DNA from 2 places in the Kineococcus deserti genome. Region 2 is predicted to be linked to the other one. Evidence: riboswitches for the same ligand, from Rfam matches in the RefSeq annotation. Region 2 holds a riboswitch; the other holds the start of a gene.
The links. Region 2 has a riboswitch for cyclic di-AMP ahead of ACRYR2_RS02265 (C40 family peptidase). Riboswitches for the same ligand answer to the same signal wherever they lie in the genome.
Positions count from the first base shown of each region.

Region 1: another riboswitch for cyclic di-AMP. It lies ahead of ACRYR2_RS13210 (transglycosylase family protein); the one in region 2 lies ahead of ACRYR2_RS02265 (C40 family peptidase).

Region 1 is NZ_JBJLSI010000015.1:43,495-51,279, forward strand. Features, by position in the region: gene ACRYR2_RS13200 (ABC transporter permease) at 1-988, shown strand, start outside; gene ACRYR2_RS13205 (TrmH family RNA methyltransferase) at 1,008-1,634, shown strand; gene ACRYR2_RS13210 (transglycosylase family protein) at 1,857-2,513, opposite strand; cyclic di-AMP (ydaO/yuaA leader) riboswitch at 2,513-2,673, opposite strand; gene ACRYR2_RS13215 (lysophospholipid acyltransferase family protein) at 2,845-3,609, opposite strand; gene ACRYR2_RS13220 (SDR family oxidoreductase) at 3,725-6,016, opposite strand; gene ACRYR2_RS13225 (carbon starvation CstA family protein) at 6,135-7,785, shown strand, end outside.
Region 2 is NZ_JBJLSI010000002.1:64,378-72,162, reverse strand. Features, by position in the region: gene ACRYR2_RS02280 (MFS transporter) at 462-1,757, shown strand; gene ACRYR2_RS02275 (cryptochrome/photolyase family protein) at 1,761-3,134, opposite strand; gene ACRYR2_RS02270 (metal-dependent transcriptional regulator) at 3,219-3,902, shown strand; cyclic di-AMP (ydaO/yuaA leader) riboswitch at 4,145-4,318, shown strand; gene ACRYR2_RS02265 (C40 family peptidase) at 4,321-5,178, shown strand; gene ACRYR2_RS02260 (HNH endonuclease) at 5,526-6,020, shown strand; gene ACRYR2_RS02255 (ATP-binding cassette domain-containing protein) at 6,130-7,785, shown strand, end outside.

The sequences.
Region 1 (7,785 bases), on a different contig from region 2:
GACGGCGTTGCCGGGGGAGGACCCCGACGAACGGGTCGCCCTGCGGGAGGTGGCCGACCAGGCCGCCGCCGAGGCGGCCGTCCGCTCCGAGGACGTCGACGCGGCGGTCCTGGTCGGTGAGACGGGGACGACGATCGTGGGGGACCGCACCGTTCCGGACACCCTGTCCGCGATCCTGTCGGCCCGCGTCGGCGCCGCCCAGACCGTCGCCGGGTTCGAGGCCGTGGGCGTCGACCGCGCCGACGTCGAACGGGTCCTGTCGCTGCCGCCGCCGGCGACCGTGCTGCTGGACCCCGATGCCGTCGACCCGTTCATGGTCTACCTGCTCGGGCTCGCGTTCGCGGTCCTGTTCTTCCAGATCGTCGTCATCTTCGGGTACTCGATCGCCCAGAGCGTGGTGCAGGAGAAGCAGACCCGCGTCATCGAGCTGCTCGTGACGACGGTTCCGGTGCGGCAGCTGCTGATCGGCAAGATCCTCGGCAACGGGATCCTCGCGTTCGCGCAGATCCTGCTGCTCGTCGCGGCGGGCCTGGCGGCCCTCGCCGTCGCGCAACCGGATCTGCTGGAGTCCATCCCGGGCATTCCGAGCGCCGCCGTGTGGTTCCTGGTGTTCTTCGTCCTCGGGTTCGCGATGCTGTCGTGCCTGTGGGCGGCGGCCGGGGCCATGGCCAGCCGGCTGGAGGACCTGCAGTCCACCGCCACCCCCGTGCAGATGTTCGTGATGCTGCCGTTCTTCGCCTCCTTCGTCGTCAACGAGCCCGGGACGTTGCAGACCGTCCTGAGCTACGTGCCGTTGTCCTCGCCCATGGTCATGCCCAAGCGGGTCGTCCAGGGCGACGTCGCGCTGTGGGAACCGTTGCTGTCGCTGGCGGTCATCGCCGTGACGGCCCTGCTGTTCGTCGCGGTCGCGCGGCGGCTGTACGAGAACAGCCTGCTGCAGACGGGCCGGTCGCTGGGGTTCCGGTCGGCGTGGAAGAAGGCCGCCTGACACCTGGGACGATGTCCGGGTGACTGAGCTGGAACGACGGGTCGTCGGGGTGGGTCCCTGGGAGGGGGCCTGGCCCGACGACCCGCGGTACGACCCGGAACTGCTGCGCGACGGCGACCGCCGCAACGTCGTCGACGAGTACCGCTACTGGTCGAACGCCGCGATCGTGGCCGACCTGGACACCCGCCGGAACCCGCTGCACGTCGCGGTGGAGAACTGGCAGCACGACGCGAACATCGGCTCGGTCGTGCGCACCGCGAACGCCGTGAACGCCGCCGGCGCCCACGTCGTGGGCTTCAAGCGCTGGAACCGGCGCGGCGCCATGGTCACCGACCGGTACCTGTCCGTCCACCACCACACCGACGTGGCGGCGCTGGCGGCCTGGGCCGCGGACCGGGACCTGCCGATCGTCGGCATCGACAACGTCGAGGGGTCGGTGCCGCTGGAGACCTACGACCTGCCGCGCGAGTGCGTGATGCTCTTCGGCCAGGAGGGGCCCGGTCTGACCGAGGCGGCCGTCGCCCACTGCGTCGACGTGCTCGCCATCGCCCAGTTCGGCTCGACCCGCTCGATCAACGTCGGCGCCGCGGCCGCGATCGCCCAGCACGCCTGGGTCCGCCGCCACGTCTTCGGCCAGCGGCCGTAGGCAGGCCTGTGGGCGACCTCAGTGGTCGGCACCGCCGACCACGCCGTGCGTCACGGAGGTCCCACGAGGCGGGACCTGTCGCGGGCCGGTGCGCCTCGTCCCCGGGACAGGGCGCGTCGTCGGCTCGGCGTCGTGACCAGAACGCTGCACCAGCTCACCCTGACGGCCTCGGAACGGCCCGGATCGGGGAGCTGGTGCAGCGTTCTGGTCAGCAGGCCTCCGTCAGGGGAGGACGAGCACCTGGCCGACGTGGATGGCGGCCGGGTTGTCGCCGATGAGGGCGCGGTTGGCGTTCCACACCGCGGCGTAGCCGCCCGCGACGCCGTTGTTGACGGCGATGCGGTACAGGGTGTCGCCGGGGGCGACGGTGTGGGTGCGCACCGCGGGCGCCGGGGCCGACTCGACCACGGCAACCGGAGCCGGGGCGGGCGCCGGGGCCGGGGCCGGGTTGAGCAGGGCCTGCTCCTGGCCGACCGGGTCGGCGGCGCCGTTCAGGCCGAGCTTGCGCGAGCAGGAGGGCCAGGCGCCCCAGCCCTGCCGCGCGAGCACGCGCTCGGCGACGACGATCTGCTGCTCGCGGGTGGCCAGGTCGGCGCGGGGGGCGTACTGCCCGCCGTTGAAGCCCGTCCAGGTGCTCGAGCTGAACTGCAGCCCGCCGTAGTAGCCGTTGCCGGTGTTGATGTGCCAGTTGCCGCTGGCCTCGCACTGGGCGAGGCGGTCCCACTGCTCCACGGGAGCGGCGGAGGCGCTGGAGACGGGGCCCAGGATCGCGGCGCCGGCGGCGCCGGCCGCGGCGGACGCGAGCAGGCCGCGGCGGAGGAACGTGGACCGGTTCGAGAGGGCACGGGGGCGCGCGGTGGCGCGACGGATCGCAGACATGGGTCGACCTCCAACGCCTGCGAGGTCAGCTGTCGGGTTCGGATCGAAGGTTGACCCGGCCGCGCGGACGCGGCTTCACCCCGAGGACGACCGTGGTCGTCCGAGGAACCTTGGGTCCCCCGCTCCTACCCACGTGTTCTGCTTCCGGCGCGCGGTGGGCAGGACTCGGCGTTCCGCGGCCGTGTCCCCGAACGGGCTCAGGGACGGACCGACCGTAACAAGCCGGGGGCCTCCCGTACACCGTCTCGCGACCGGATCGTGACCCGAAACCCCGTGCTCAGGCTGGGCGCACGCCCGACCGTGTGATGCAGTTCACAGGGTGAGCCGGTGGTCAGCTGTTGGCGAGCAGCTTCGCGACGGCTTCCTCGATGCGCGGCGTGAAGTCCCCCGCGCGTTCACCCGCGCGCCCGTACAGGGGCTCACCGAAGGTCACCGAGATCGGCTGGCGGCCCTTCGAGGGCCAGTTCTGCTTCGGGGGCATGGCGTCGAAGGTGCCGCGCAGCGCGATGGGCACGACCGGCACTCCGGCCTCGAGGGCGAGGTAGGCCGCACCCTTCTTGAACGGGCGCATCTCGCCGGTGTAGCTGCGGCCGCCCTCGGCGAAGATCACCAGGCTCCAGCCGTCCTGCAGCAGCTTCGCCGAGGAGTTCGGACCCCGGCCGCCACGACGTTCCAGGGGGTAGGTCCCGATGACCAGGCCCGAGGGAGCCGCCCGCCACCACACGTCGAAGAAGTAGTCCGCGGCCGCGGCGATCGCGACCCGACGGCGCCGGCGCGGCCCGAGGGCCTCCAGGATCACCGGTGCGTCCAGGTGCGAGGAGTGGTTGGCGACCAGGATGGCCGCCGTCCCGAGCCGGTCGAGCACCTCGGCGCCCTGCACGTGGATGGACAGCTTCGAGCGCAGCACGGGCGCCATGAGCGCCCGCTGCAGCCCCGACCGCACGAGGGTCGCCGGTGCCGACCGCACCCAGTCGTTGCGGTGGACCGACCGGCTGCCCTCCTCGGGTTCCGGTGCGCCGACACCCGAACGCTTGCGCAGCAACGGAAGTGCGCGCACGATCCGGCTCGCTCGGGGGATGCCCATCAGCCTCGCCATCCTTCGGTCCTCGACACCGGCGGTCCGCAGCGACTGCTCGACGGTGTGGAGTTCACACCACGCATCCTGCCACGCCCGCGCCCGACCGGAGCCGTCCGCACCGCGACGCCGCGCCTCAGTCGGTGCCCGCCAGCACCTGCTGCGGGACGCGCAGGCGGCGGGTGGGCGAGGAGGCCGCCCAGTCCGCCACCGGCCAGCGCGAGGCCCGGGCGACCCGGAACAGCGGGACGTCGGGCGAGACGGCGGTCGGGTTGCCCACGGTCTTCAGCAGCGGCAGGTCCACGTGGGAGTCGGCGTAGGCGTAGCTGGCCGACAGGTCGGCCCCCTCGACCTCGGCGTACCGGCGCAGCCACGCCGCGCGGGCCTCGCCGACCAGCGGCGGGGAGGTCAGGAAGCCGTTGGCCTGGCGCTGCCCGTCGACGCGCTCCTCGTCCAGCTCGGTGCACACGACCTCGTCGAACAGCCCGGCCAGCGGGCGGGTGACCTGCCGGACGTCGCCGGTCATGAGGATCGTGCGGTGACCGGCGTCGCGGTGGGCCTGGATGCGCCGCAGGGCGTCGGAGGAGACCTGCTGCAGGAAGCCGGGCGCGAAGACGTCGTCGACGTAGGTCTCCAGCGCGTCCAGGTCCACCCCGGCGTACCCGCGGAACAGCGAGCGCAGGAAGCTGCCGCGGTCACGGCGCTCGGCCGCGATCCAGCCCGGCAGGTGCCGCATGACCCGCCCGAACTCGGCGATGCGGGCCGGGGCGTCCAGCGCCGACAGCCGCAGCGTCAGGTAGGAGTCGACGACGGTGCCCGGCAGCAACGTCCCGGCCAGGTCGAAGACGGCCAGGACGGGGGCCGCCCCGTCGGCGACGGGCTGCAGCTCACGGGGTCCGGTCGCCTCGGCCTGCTTGCGCCGCCGGCGGATCTCCTCGTACTTGCGCATCTGGGTGGTGACGCTGGGGCAGTGGCTGTCCAGCCAGTAGTGCCGCCAGTCCACCGTCGAGGTGTCGAAGCCGAACAGCTCGACGTCCTGCGGGTCCAGGGAGCGGTGCAGGGCGAGGGTCTTGTCGTCGACGAACCGCAGCTCGGCCTCGGTGTAGGCCTTGTACAGGTCCATGTAGCGGCGGGCGAACTCGATCTGGCGGCGGGAACCGTCCAGCTTGCGGGACACCTCGCGCACCCGCTTCGAGCGCGGGGCCAGCGCCAGCAGCCGGTCGCCGGCGTTGGTCAGCACCTCCCCGGCCCGCACCTTGCGCTCCACGGCCCGGCCGCCGGGGAAGTCCCACGTCGGCATGACGGCGGGGGAGGAGTCGAAGGGGTTCTCCGTGAAGTACTCGCGGATGAACTCGTACACGTCCCGGAAGGTCAGCGGGTTCCGGCTGCCGGAGCTCACGTGGTAGTACGCCGGCTGCGACAGCGGCGGCGGCGTCGCGGACGCGGTGAGGATGGCGTTGACGACGTGGTCGATCGGCACGACGTCGATGACGGAGTCCGGCGCGGCCGGGAACTCGGTGAGCTCGCCGCGGCCGTAGGCCAGGATGATCGGCTCGGCCATCTTGAAGCCCTCGATCCACCCCGGGTGGGGGTGCTTCACGGCCGACTCGACGATGCTCGGGCGCAGGATCGTCGTGGGGACGACGGGAGCGGCCAGCTCCTCGACGAGGCGCTCGCCCATCGACTTGGTGAAGGTGTAGCAGTCGGTCCAGCCCAGCGTGCGCGCCCGCTCCAGGCCGGCGGCCTTCTGCTGGGCGGCGACCCACTTCACGCGGCGCTCCTCGGCGCCGGCGGCCACGCTCAGCGGCCCGGCGCGGCCGTGGTCGCGCTCGGCGGCGCGCAGGAACTCCTTCAGGCGGGGTTCCAGCCGCGAGTCCTCCTCGATGCGCGCGGCCAGCCGCAGGCCCGCCTCGGTCTCGGTGCGCCAGTCCACCTGGTGCTCCACGGCCCGCTCGGGGACCGCGCCCCGGCGGCGGCCGCCGACGTAGGCGGTGGAGACGTGGACGTAGTGGATCGCCCCGTGGCCGCGCTCGTTGGCGTCCAGGACCCGCTCGACCAGCGACCGGGTGCCCACGACGTTCGTCGTGAAGGCGTCCTGGATGAGCGGGTCGAAGGACACGTCGCCCGCGCAGTGCACGACCACGTCGAGGTCGGACGGCAGCTCGGGCACGCTCGACAGGTCACCCTCGAGGGCCTCGACGCGCGTCTTCAGCAGGTCGTCGGCCTCGCCGGCGGCCCGGAAGATCGGCTTGCGCAGCACCGAGCGCAGCCGGTCCTCACCGGACTGGCCGGGCTTGGGACGGACGAGGGCCACCACGGAGGTCCCGGGCAGGTCGACGAGCAGACGCTGCATCAGCGCCTCGCCGATGAAGCCCGTCACCCCGGTCAGGAGGAACCGCTTGCCGTCGAGCTGCTGAGCCAATCGCACGCGCGAATCCTGCCACGGATGCGCACCCCGCCCGTGCGCCTCGTCACGGTGACCGGCCGGAGCCGTCGTGTGCGAGGCTGCACAGCAGTCGCACAGCTCGACCGCGAGGAGGCGGAACGTGAGCCGAACGTCGTCAACTGCTCCCGAGACCGGCCGACGAACACGGCGGGGCAGGCCGTCGGTCCGGTCGGTGGTGGTGTGGACCGCCGTCGCCGTCGTGGGAGCCGTCTGCTGGACCGTGCTGGCCCTGGCGCGCGGGGAGTCGGTCAACGCCCTGTGGGTCCTGTTCGCCGCCCTGGCGTCCTACGCCATCGGGTACCGGTTCTACTCGCGCTTCGTCACCTACCGGGTGCTGCGCGCCGACGACCGCCGCGCGACGCCCGCGGAGCGGTACGAGAACGGCGTCGACTTCGAGGTGACCGACCGGCGCGTGCTGTTCGGCCACCACTTCGCCGCCATCGCCGGCGCGGGCCCGCTCGTCGGCCCGGTGCTGGCCGCCCAGATGGGCTACCTGCCGGGGACCATCTGGATCGTCGTCGGCGTGATCTTCGCCGGTGCCGTGCAGGACCTGACGGTCCTGTTCTTCTCGATGCGCCGCGGCGGCAAGAGCCTGGGGCAGATGGTGCGCGAGGAGATCGGGGTCGTGGGCGGCGTCGCGGCGCTCATCGCGGTCTTCGCCATCATGATCATCATCCTGGCCGTGCTGGCGCTCATCGTGGTCAACGCCCTGGCCGAGTCCCCGTGGGGCGTGTTCTCCATCGCCCTGACGATCCCCATCGCGCTGTTCATGGGGATCTACCTGCGGTTCCTGAGGCCGGGGAAGGTGCTGGAGGCCACCGCGATCGGCGTGGTCCTGCTGCTGGCCGCGATCGTCGGGGGCGGGTACGTCGAGGACTGGGGGCTCGGGGACGCGCTGACGCTGACGCCGGAGACCCTCGTCGTCGCGCTCGTCCTCTACGGCTTCGTCGCCTCGGTGCTGCCGGTGTGGCTGCTGCTGACCCCGCGCGACTACCTGTCGACGTTCATGAAGATCGGCGTCATCCTCCTGCTCGCGGTCAGCCTCGTCGTCGCCCGGCCGGTCCTGGCCAACGACGCGGTGACGTCGTTCGCGCGGGAGGGCGACGGACCGGTGTTCGCCGGGTCGCTGTTCCCGTTCGTGTTCATCACCATCGCCTGCGGTGCGCTGTCGGGTTTCCACGCGCTCATCTCCTCGGGCACCACGCCGAAGATGATCGCCAAGGAACGTCAGGTCCGGGTCATCGGCTACGGCGGCATGCTCATGGAGAGCTTCGTCGCCATCAGCGCGCTCATCGCCGCCTCGGTCATCGACCAGGGCATCTACTACGCCGTGAACTCCCCGGCCGGGGTGACCGGTGGCGCCGTGGACTCGGCCGCCCGGTTCGTCACGGGGCTGGGTTTCACCACGACGCCGGAGACCCTGGCCGCGGCCGCCCAGGCCGTCGGGGAGGAGAGCGTCGTCTCCCGCACCGGCGGCGCCCCCGCGCTGGCGCTGGGGATCTCGCAGGTGTTCCACGAGGCGTTCGGCGGTGGGCTGCAAGCGTTCTGGTACCACTTCGCCATCATGTTCGAGGCGTTGTTCATCCTCACCGCCGTCGACGCCGGAACCCGCGTCGGGCGGTTCATGCTGCAGGACACCCTCGGCAACGTCTGGAAGAGGTTCGGCGACCTGTCGTGGCGGCCGGGGAACGTCATCGCCAGCGCCGTCGTCGTGGGCGCGTGGGGGTACTTCCTGTACACCGGGGTGACCG
Region 2 (7,785 bases):
TCCGGAACATGGTTCTTCATCGGACGCGTGAGGTGGCTGCCCGCTAGCAGCTGCGTGCTGGACGCGGACCGCTCTGGTCGCCCCGCGCAGCGCGGCGAATCCACGGCAGTCACCGGGTCCCCGGGCGCCGGTCTGTCCAACCGGCCCACGACGACGACCACTGAGGCCGTCGACCGTGGAAGTGCCCGGGGACTTCTCCGTTCCCGGGGGATCCGCGCGACCGCGCCTCGCCCCACCCCGCTGCCGCCCGCGCCTGCGCGCGGTGACGTCGGACGCGATCACCGCGCACGCGGTGACATCGCGCGCAAACCTCTACCGCGGGGAGCCTGCGCGCGCGGTGACGTCGGACGCGATCACCGCGCACGCGGTGACATCGCGCGCAAACCCCGCGCAGCGGCCCGACCCGGCACTTCCCGGTTCCCGGTCCAGGTTTCCCCGGGCCACCACCTATCCTGACCGGCGTGACACCACCGCCCGACCCGGTTCGGCCCCGTCGGCGGTTCCTCGCCGACACCACCCCGCTGCGCGAGGTTCCCGCGTTCCGCTGGTTGTGGATCGGGCAGTCGCTGGCGGGGATCGGGACGCAGCTGACCGTCGTCACGGTCGGCCTGCAGGTCTACGACCTCACGTCGTCGACGTTCGCCGTCGGCCTCGTCGGGATCTTCGCGCTCGTCCCGCTGGTCGGGCTCGGCCTGTACGGCGGCTCGCTGGTCGACGTGCACGACCGGCGGCGGGTGGCGCTCGTCGCCTCGCTCGTGCTGTGGGTCCTGGCGATCGCGATCGCCGCGCAGGCCTGGCTGCACCTGGGGTCGGTGGGCCTGCTCTACGCCCTCGTCGCCCTGCAGAGCGCCGCCTTCGCGGTGAACAACCCCGCGCGCTCGGCCATCGTCCCGGGCATCGTCCCCCGCGAACTGCTGCCGGCGGCCAACGCGTTGTCCGGCACGACGAACGCCATCGCCCTGACGGTCGGGCCGCTGCTGGCGGGGTTCCTGGTCGGGGGCTGGGGTTTCCAGGCCGCCTACACCGTCGACGCGGTGACCTTCGTCGCGGCGCTGGTCGGCGTGCACAAGCTGCCGCCCATGCCGCCGGACCGGGCCGCCGGCGCGCACCGCGCGGGGCTGTGGTCGGTGCTGGAGGGCATCCGCTTCCTCGGGACGCGGCCGAACATCCGGATGACGTTCCTGGCCGACCTGTGCGCCATGGTGTTCGCGATGCCGCGCGTGCTGTACCCCGCGGTCGCCGCGGCCGAACTCGGTGGCGGCGCCCGGACGGTCGGCGTCCTCGGAGCGGGTTTCGCCGCCGGCTCGGTGCTGGCCGGGTTGTTCTCCGGGCCCCTGGGGGCGGTGCGCCGCCAGGGAGCGGTGGTCGTCGGGTGCATCAGCGTCTACGGGGCCGCCGTCGCGGGTTTCGGTGTCGTCCTGGTCGTGGCGCCGGACGGGGCGGACTGGAAGCTGTGGCTGTGCGTGCTGCTGCTGGCCGTCTCCGGCGCGGCCGACGCCGTCAGCTCGATCTTCCGCGGCACGATCCTGCAGGTCGCCACCCCCGACGCGCTGCGCGGACGGCTGCAGGGGGTGTTCATCGTCGTCGTCGCCGGCGGCCCCCGGCTCGGGGACGTGGTCCTGGGGTCGACGGCCTCGGGCGTCGGGGAGGGGTTCGCGGCGCTGGCCGGGGGTGCGGCCTGCGTGGTCGCGGTCCTGGCGCTGGCCCGCTGGCAACGCCGGTTCGTGCACTACGACGCGCGGAACCCCACGCCCTGAGGGTCAGCCCCTGACCCGGGCGTAGTCGTCCAGGGCCACGCGCCGTTCGTGGGCGTGGTCGACGATGCGCTCGGGGTACCCGTGGTCGTACCCGTCGGCCGCGTCCCACGGCGTGTGGACGAGCTTGCCGGGCAGGTGCCGCAGTTCGGGGACGTAGCGCCGGACGTAGTCGCCCTCGGGGTCGAACTTCTGGCCCTGGGTGACCGGGTTGAACACCCGGAAGAACGGCGAGGCGTCCGTGCCCGACCCCGCGACCCACTGCCAGCCGTGCATGTTGCTGGCCAGGTCGGCGTCGCGCAGCCGGTGCATGAACTCCCGGCCGCCGTGCTGCCACTCCACGTGCAGGTCCTTGACCAGGAAGCTGGCCACGATCATCCGCACGCGGTTGTGCACCCAGCCGACGGCGCGCAGCTGGCGCATGCCGGCGTCGACGATCGGGAAACCCGTCCGCCCTTCGGCCCAGGCGGTGAAGTCCTCACCGGGTTGCCGGTACTGCAGACCCGCCAGCTGCGGTTTGTAGTACTGCCGGGCGCTGTCGGGGCGGTTCCACAGGACGTCGGCGTAGAAGTCGCGCCAGCACAGTTCGGTGCGGTACGTCTGCGCGCCCCGTGACGTCCGGCGGCGCAGGTCGGCCAGCAGGGTCCGCGGGTGCAGTTCGCCCCACTTCAGGGCGTGCGAGAGCTGGGAGGTCCCGTCGCGGTCGGGACGGTTGCGCTCCTCGTCGTAGTCGGCCAGACCGTGCTCGAGGAAGTCGTGCCAGCGTTCGTGCGCCGCCTCCTCGCCGGCCTCGGGCAGTGCCAGGTCGCCCAGGTCGGGTTCGGCGAGCCAGTGCGCACCGCCGACGCCCTCGCCCTCGCCGATCCACCGCACCGTCCCGGGGTCCCCGGCCGGGTCGGGCCAGCCGTGCTCGTGCCAGGCCCGGGAGAAGGGCGTGAACACCTGGAACGGCGAACCCGATCCGGTGAGCAGCGTGCCGGGTCCGATGGCGTACGGGGTGCCGGTCCGCACCAGCTCACGGCCGTACCCGGCCAGAGCCTGCTCGACCTGCTCGTCGCGGCGGCGGCCGTACGGCCCGGCGTCGGCGCTGACGTGCACCCGGCGGGCCCCGACCCGCTCGGCCACCCGGTCCACGACGTGCGCGGGGTCGCCGTGCTCGACGACGAGCGTGCCGCCGAGGTCGGCGTCCAGCGCCCGCAGCGAGCGCAGCAGGTAGGCGCGGCGCACGTCCCCCGACGGCCCCCACAGCGCCGGGTCGAGGACGAACAGCGGCAGGACCTCGCCGTCGGCGACCGCGGCCAGCAGCGCCGGGTGGTCCCCGAGCCGCAGGTCCCGGCGGAACCACAGGACGCTCGTCCGTCTCCTCGCACTCCCGGCCACCTGGCGGACGCTAGCCGCGGGAGGGGGGTGCCGCGATCGGGACAGGGGTGCGACCACCACCGCAGATGCCGGATGATGGGCACCGTGAGCGATCTCATCGACACCACCGAGATGTACCTCAAGACGGTCTTCGAACTGGAAGAGGAAGGCATCGTGCCGATGCGCGCTCGCATCGCCGAGCGGCTGCACCACTCGGGGCCCACCGTGTCCCAGACGGTCGCCCGCATGGAACGCGACGGCCTGCTGCACGTCGGCACCGACCGCCGGCTCGAGCTGACCGAGGCGGGCATGGCCAAGGCCATGCGCGTCATGCGCAAGCACCGGCTGACCGAGCGTCTGCTGACCGACGTCATCGGCCTGGAGTGGAGCCTGGTGCACGAGGAGGCCTGCCGCTGGGAGCACGTGGTCTCCGAGGAGGTCGAGAAGCGGCTCGTGGCCATCCTGGACCACCCGCACTTCGACCCGTACGGCAACCCGATCCCCGGGCTGCTGGAGCTGGGCGAGGACGGCGCCTCCGAGGAGTTCCGCGCCGGTGTGCAGCCGCTGACGACCTCGGCCGTCGAGGGGCGTCCCGTCGTGGTCCGCCGGCTGGGGGAGCCGCTGCAGACGGACGTCTCGCTGCTGGCGAGGTTCCACAGCGCCGGGCTGGTGCCCGGGGTGGAGGTCGTGGCCAAGTCCTCCGCCGCCGGTGTCGAGGTCGTGATCGGCGACACCGTCGTGGACCTCACGACCGCCGAGGCGTCACACATCTTCGTCGCGCTGGGCTGAGATCAGCCGGTCGGCCCCCTCGCGCGACGCGGCGTGAGGGGTCTTCCCTCGTCCGGCTCTCACCGAGATCGGCGCTGCGTGCTCGATCGTGACTCTGTGTTAATCATCGACCACCGCTCGTCACCGCCCCGGCACCTGTTCGTCACCGGGCCGTGACATCCGCGCCACAGTCGGGTTATGGTCCACCCGCATCCGCGACATCGCACGCGGACGCCCTCGCGCGGACGCCGAGCCCTGCCACCGCGTCGAGGTCCCCGAGACTCGTTCATGGCAGGGGTGGGGGAACCAGGTAGTACGGGCGTCGAACGGTCGAGCAGACCGTCCGAGGTCCTCGGGGTGAAGCCGGCGAGAGCCGGCCGGGCGAAACTCCCGTCCGAACCCGACAGCTCACCTCGCAGGCGTCGGAGAGGCCAACACCTTGACGACTCGCGTCCAGGCGCGCCACCGCGCCGCCGTTCGTTCCCTCACGTCCCTGACCGACCTGTCGAACAGCGTCACCCGATGCGCAGGTGGGGCGGCCCGCACCGGCGCCGTCGTCGCCGCCGCCGGTGGTCTGCTCGTCTCGATCGCCCTGCCCGCCGGTGCCGCGACCGCCGCCGCACCCGCCGCCGTGTCCTCGACCGTCTCCTCCGCGGTCGCCGCCGTCCCCGCCGCGTTCGGCACCACCGCCGTCGGAGTCGTCTCCGCCCCGGCGACCGCCACGACGCTGGCCACCACCTCGACGTTCGCGGCCGCCCCGGCGCCCGCGCCGGTCGTCGTGGCCCCCGTGGTGACGCGGGTGGCGCGCACCGCCGACGCGAACGCCGTCGTCGCCGCCAGCGTGGCCGAGAACGCGGCGGCCGTCCCGGCTCCCGTGGCCGTCCAGGTCGCCGCCGAGGCCCCCGCCCCGGCGCCGGCCCCGGCGCCGGTGGCCTCGCTGGGTTCGCAGATCCTCGCCGTCGCCGACGACTACGCCGGTGTCCCGTACGTGTACGGCGGCACCACCCCCTCCGGGTTCGACTGCTCCGGCTACACCAGCTACGTGTACCGGCAGGTCGGCGTGGAGATCCCGCGCACCTCCAACGCGCAGCTGCAGTCCAGCGCCCGCATCTCGCGCGGCGAGGCCGTCCCCGGCGACCTGGTGTTCTTCACCAACTCCGGTGGCCGCGCCTACCACGTCGGCATCTACGCCGGCGACAACATGATGTGGGATGCGCCGCGGGCCGGGAAGCCCGTGCAGCTGCGGGCCATCTGGTCCGACGCCGTCACCTTCGGCCGGCTGGCCCCCACGGTGTGATCTGAGACCAGCACGACGAGCACGACCCGACCGCCGGTCCCGAGGGTTCCCTCCCCTCGGGGCCGGCGGTTCGTCGTTCCCGGCCGGTCGTGGTCGCGTGGGGTTCACGGGGAAGTTGATGACTCGAACACCTCCTGCGACGTACCCTGCCGTCAACGACGACGGAACCGCGGAGGGCCGATGACCAGGCGTCACCCCGGCACGACCCCCGCGGCACCGCCTGCCCGGCGCGTCGTGGGGCACCACCGTGTGCACCGCCACCATGTGCCCTGCCAGGTGCGCATCGTCGCTCTCAGAGGCGCCTTCCCGGTCCGGGAAGGCGCCTCTCGTCGTCTCAGGAGGTGGATGTGCGCACGCTCGTGCTGAACGCCGGCTACGAACCGCTCGCGGTCGTGTCCTTCCGGAGGGCCCTGGTGCTCGTGCTGTCCGGGAAGGCCTCGGTGGTCCTGGCCGACGCCGATCCGGTGGTGGGAGCGTCGATGAGCCTGGAACGCCCCTCCGTCATCCTGCTGACGCGCTACGTCCGGGTGCCCCGCGGGCAGGTCGTCCCCGTCAGCCGGCGCGGGGTGCTGCGCCGCGACCACCAGCGGTGCGCCTACTGCCGCGGCCACGCCACCACGGTCGACCACGTCCTGCCGCGCAGCCGCCGCGGCCCGGACAGCTGGGAGAACCTCGTCGCCTGCTGCGTGCGGTGCAACAACGCCAAGGGCGACCGCACACCGGAGGAGATGGGCTGGCACCTGCCGTTCCGGCCGGCCGCGCCGCGGGGCGCCTCCTGGGCGGTGCGCGGGGCCGAGCAGCCCGATCCGCGCTGGGACGAGTTCCTGGCCCAGGCGGCCTGAGCCCGCCGCGGGCCGGACGGAAAACCGGAGGCCCGGCGACCCCCTGCCTCGTTAGCGTTCCGGGAGGAACCACCGTCGCGGTGGGACCTCGCGAACGTGAGGAGGGACGGTGACGCGCCCGACGCTGTCCCCCCGGCGCCTCGCCGGCCCCACGAGCACGGCCGCGGTGGTGCTGGGGATCCTCGCCGCCGCCGCCGAGACGGTCGGCACGGTCGTCACCGGCCGCATCGCCCAGGACCCGGGCGCCGCGCTGCTGGTGGTGCTGGGCGTGCTCGTGGTGGGGGCCAGCGCGGCCGACACCCTGGGCCGGGTGGCGCTGGCCAGCGCGGTGGGCCGGGCCGAGGGGCGCTTGCGCGCCGACCTGCTCGGGGCCGCCTTCGCCCAGCCGCTGCCCGCGCTGGGCGAGCAGGCCGTGGGCGAGGTCATCGACCGCGTCGACGACGATCCGCGCCAGCTCGCCGCGCTGCTGCGCGAGGCCGTGTGGGACCTGGGCCGCGGTCTGACCCGCTCGCTGCTCGGCTGGGTCGTGGCCGGCCTGGTCTGGTGGCCGGCCTGGATCGCGTTCCCGCTCGTGGCGGTCGCCGTCTGGTTCGCCGTGCGGGGGCTGACGGTGGTGCTCGTGCGGCGCAAGGTGGCCGAGGAGGTCGCCTGGACCGACCACGCCGCCCAGCTCGAGGAGGCCGTGGCCGGTCGCGACGACGTGCGCTCCAGCCTGGGCCAGCCGCACGTGGTGCGCCGGTACGCGGCGCTGGCGGCCCAGGTGCTGACCCGGGTCCGGGCGACCAGCACCCTGTCGGCCGCCGTGGCCCGGCGCACCACGCTGGTGCTGGCCCTGCTGTGCTCGGGTTTCGTCGTGGGCGGGGTCGTGCTGGCCGGTGACGGACGCCTGTCGGTGGCCCAGCTGGTGACCGTCTGGCTGCTGTGCTCCGGTTTCGCCGGGGACATGAGCGAGATCAGCGAACGACTTCCCGAGGTGCAGGCCGGACTCGGTGCGGTGCAACGCATCCGCTCCCTGCTGACGGCACCGGCCGAACCCGCCGGCGGAGGACGTGTCCCGGCCGGTCCGCTGGCCGTGGAGTTCCGCGGGCTGCGGTTCGCGCACCCGGGGGGTTTCGCGCTGCGCGAGGTGACGTTCGCGGTGCCCGCCGGGACGACGTGCGCTCTCGTGGGCCGCAGCGGATCGGGCAAGTCGACGCTGGCGGCGCTGCTGTCCCGCGCGCTGGACACGCCCCGCGGGCAGCTGTTCCTCGGCGGCGCCGACGTGTGCGACCTGGACCTGCAGGACCTGCGCCGGAGCGTCGGCGTCGTCACCCAGCGCACCGAGCTGCTGGCCGGCACGCTGCGGCAGAACATCACCCTCGACGGGGACGTGCCGGCGGCCCGCGTCGAGGCCGCCGTCGACTCCCTGGGCTTGCGCGACTGGGTCGAGGCACTGCCCGACGGGCTGCAGACGCGGCTCGGTCCCGGCGGGGTGACGCTGTCGGCGGGGGAGGAGCAACTCGTCGCCTTCGCCCGCCTGCTGGTGCGCGACGTGCGGGTCGTCGTCCTGGACGAGGCCACCGCCCGGATGGACCCGGTCACCGAGCACCGCGTCACCGCGGCCGCCCAGCGGCTGCTGACGGGGCGGACCGGTCTGCTCATCGCCCACCGGCTCTCCACCACCGCGCGCGCCGACTCCGTCGCCGTCCTGGAAGGCGGCCGGCTCGTCCAGCACGGGCCGCGCGCCGAGCTGGCGCGGGTGGACGGCCCGTTCGCCGACCTGCTG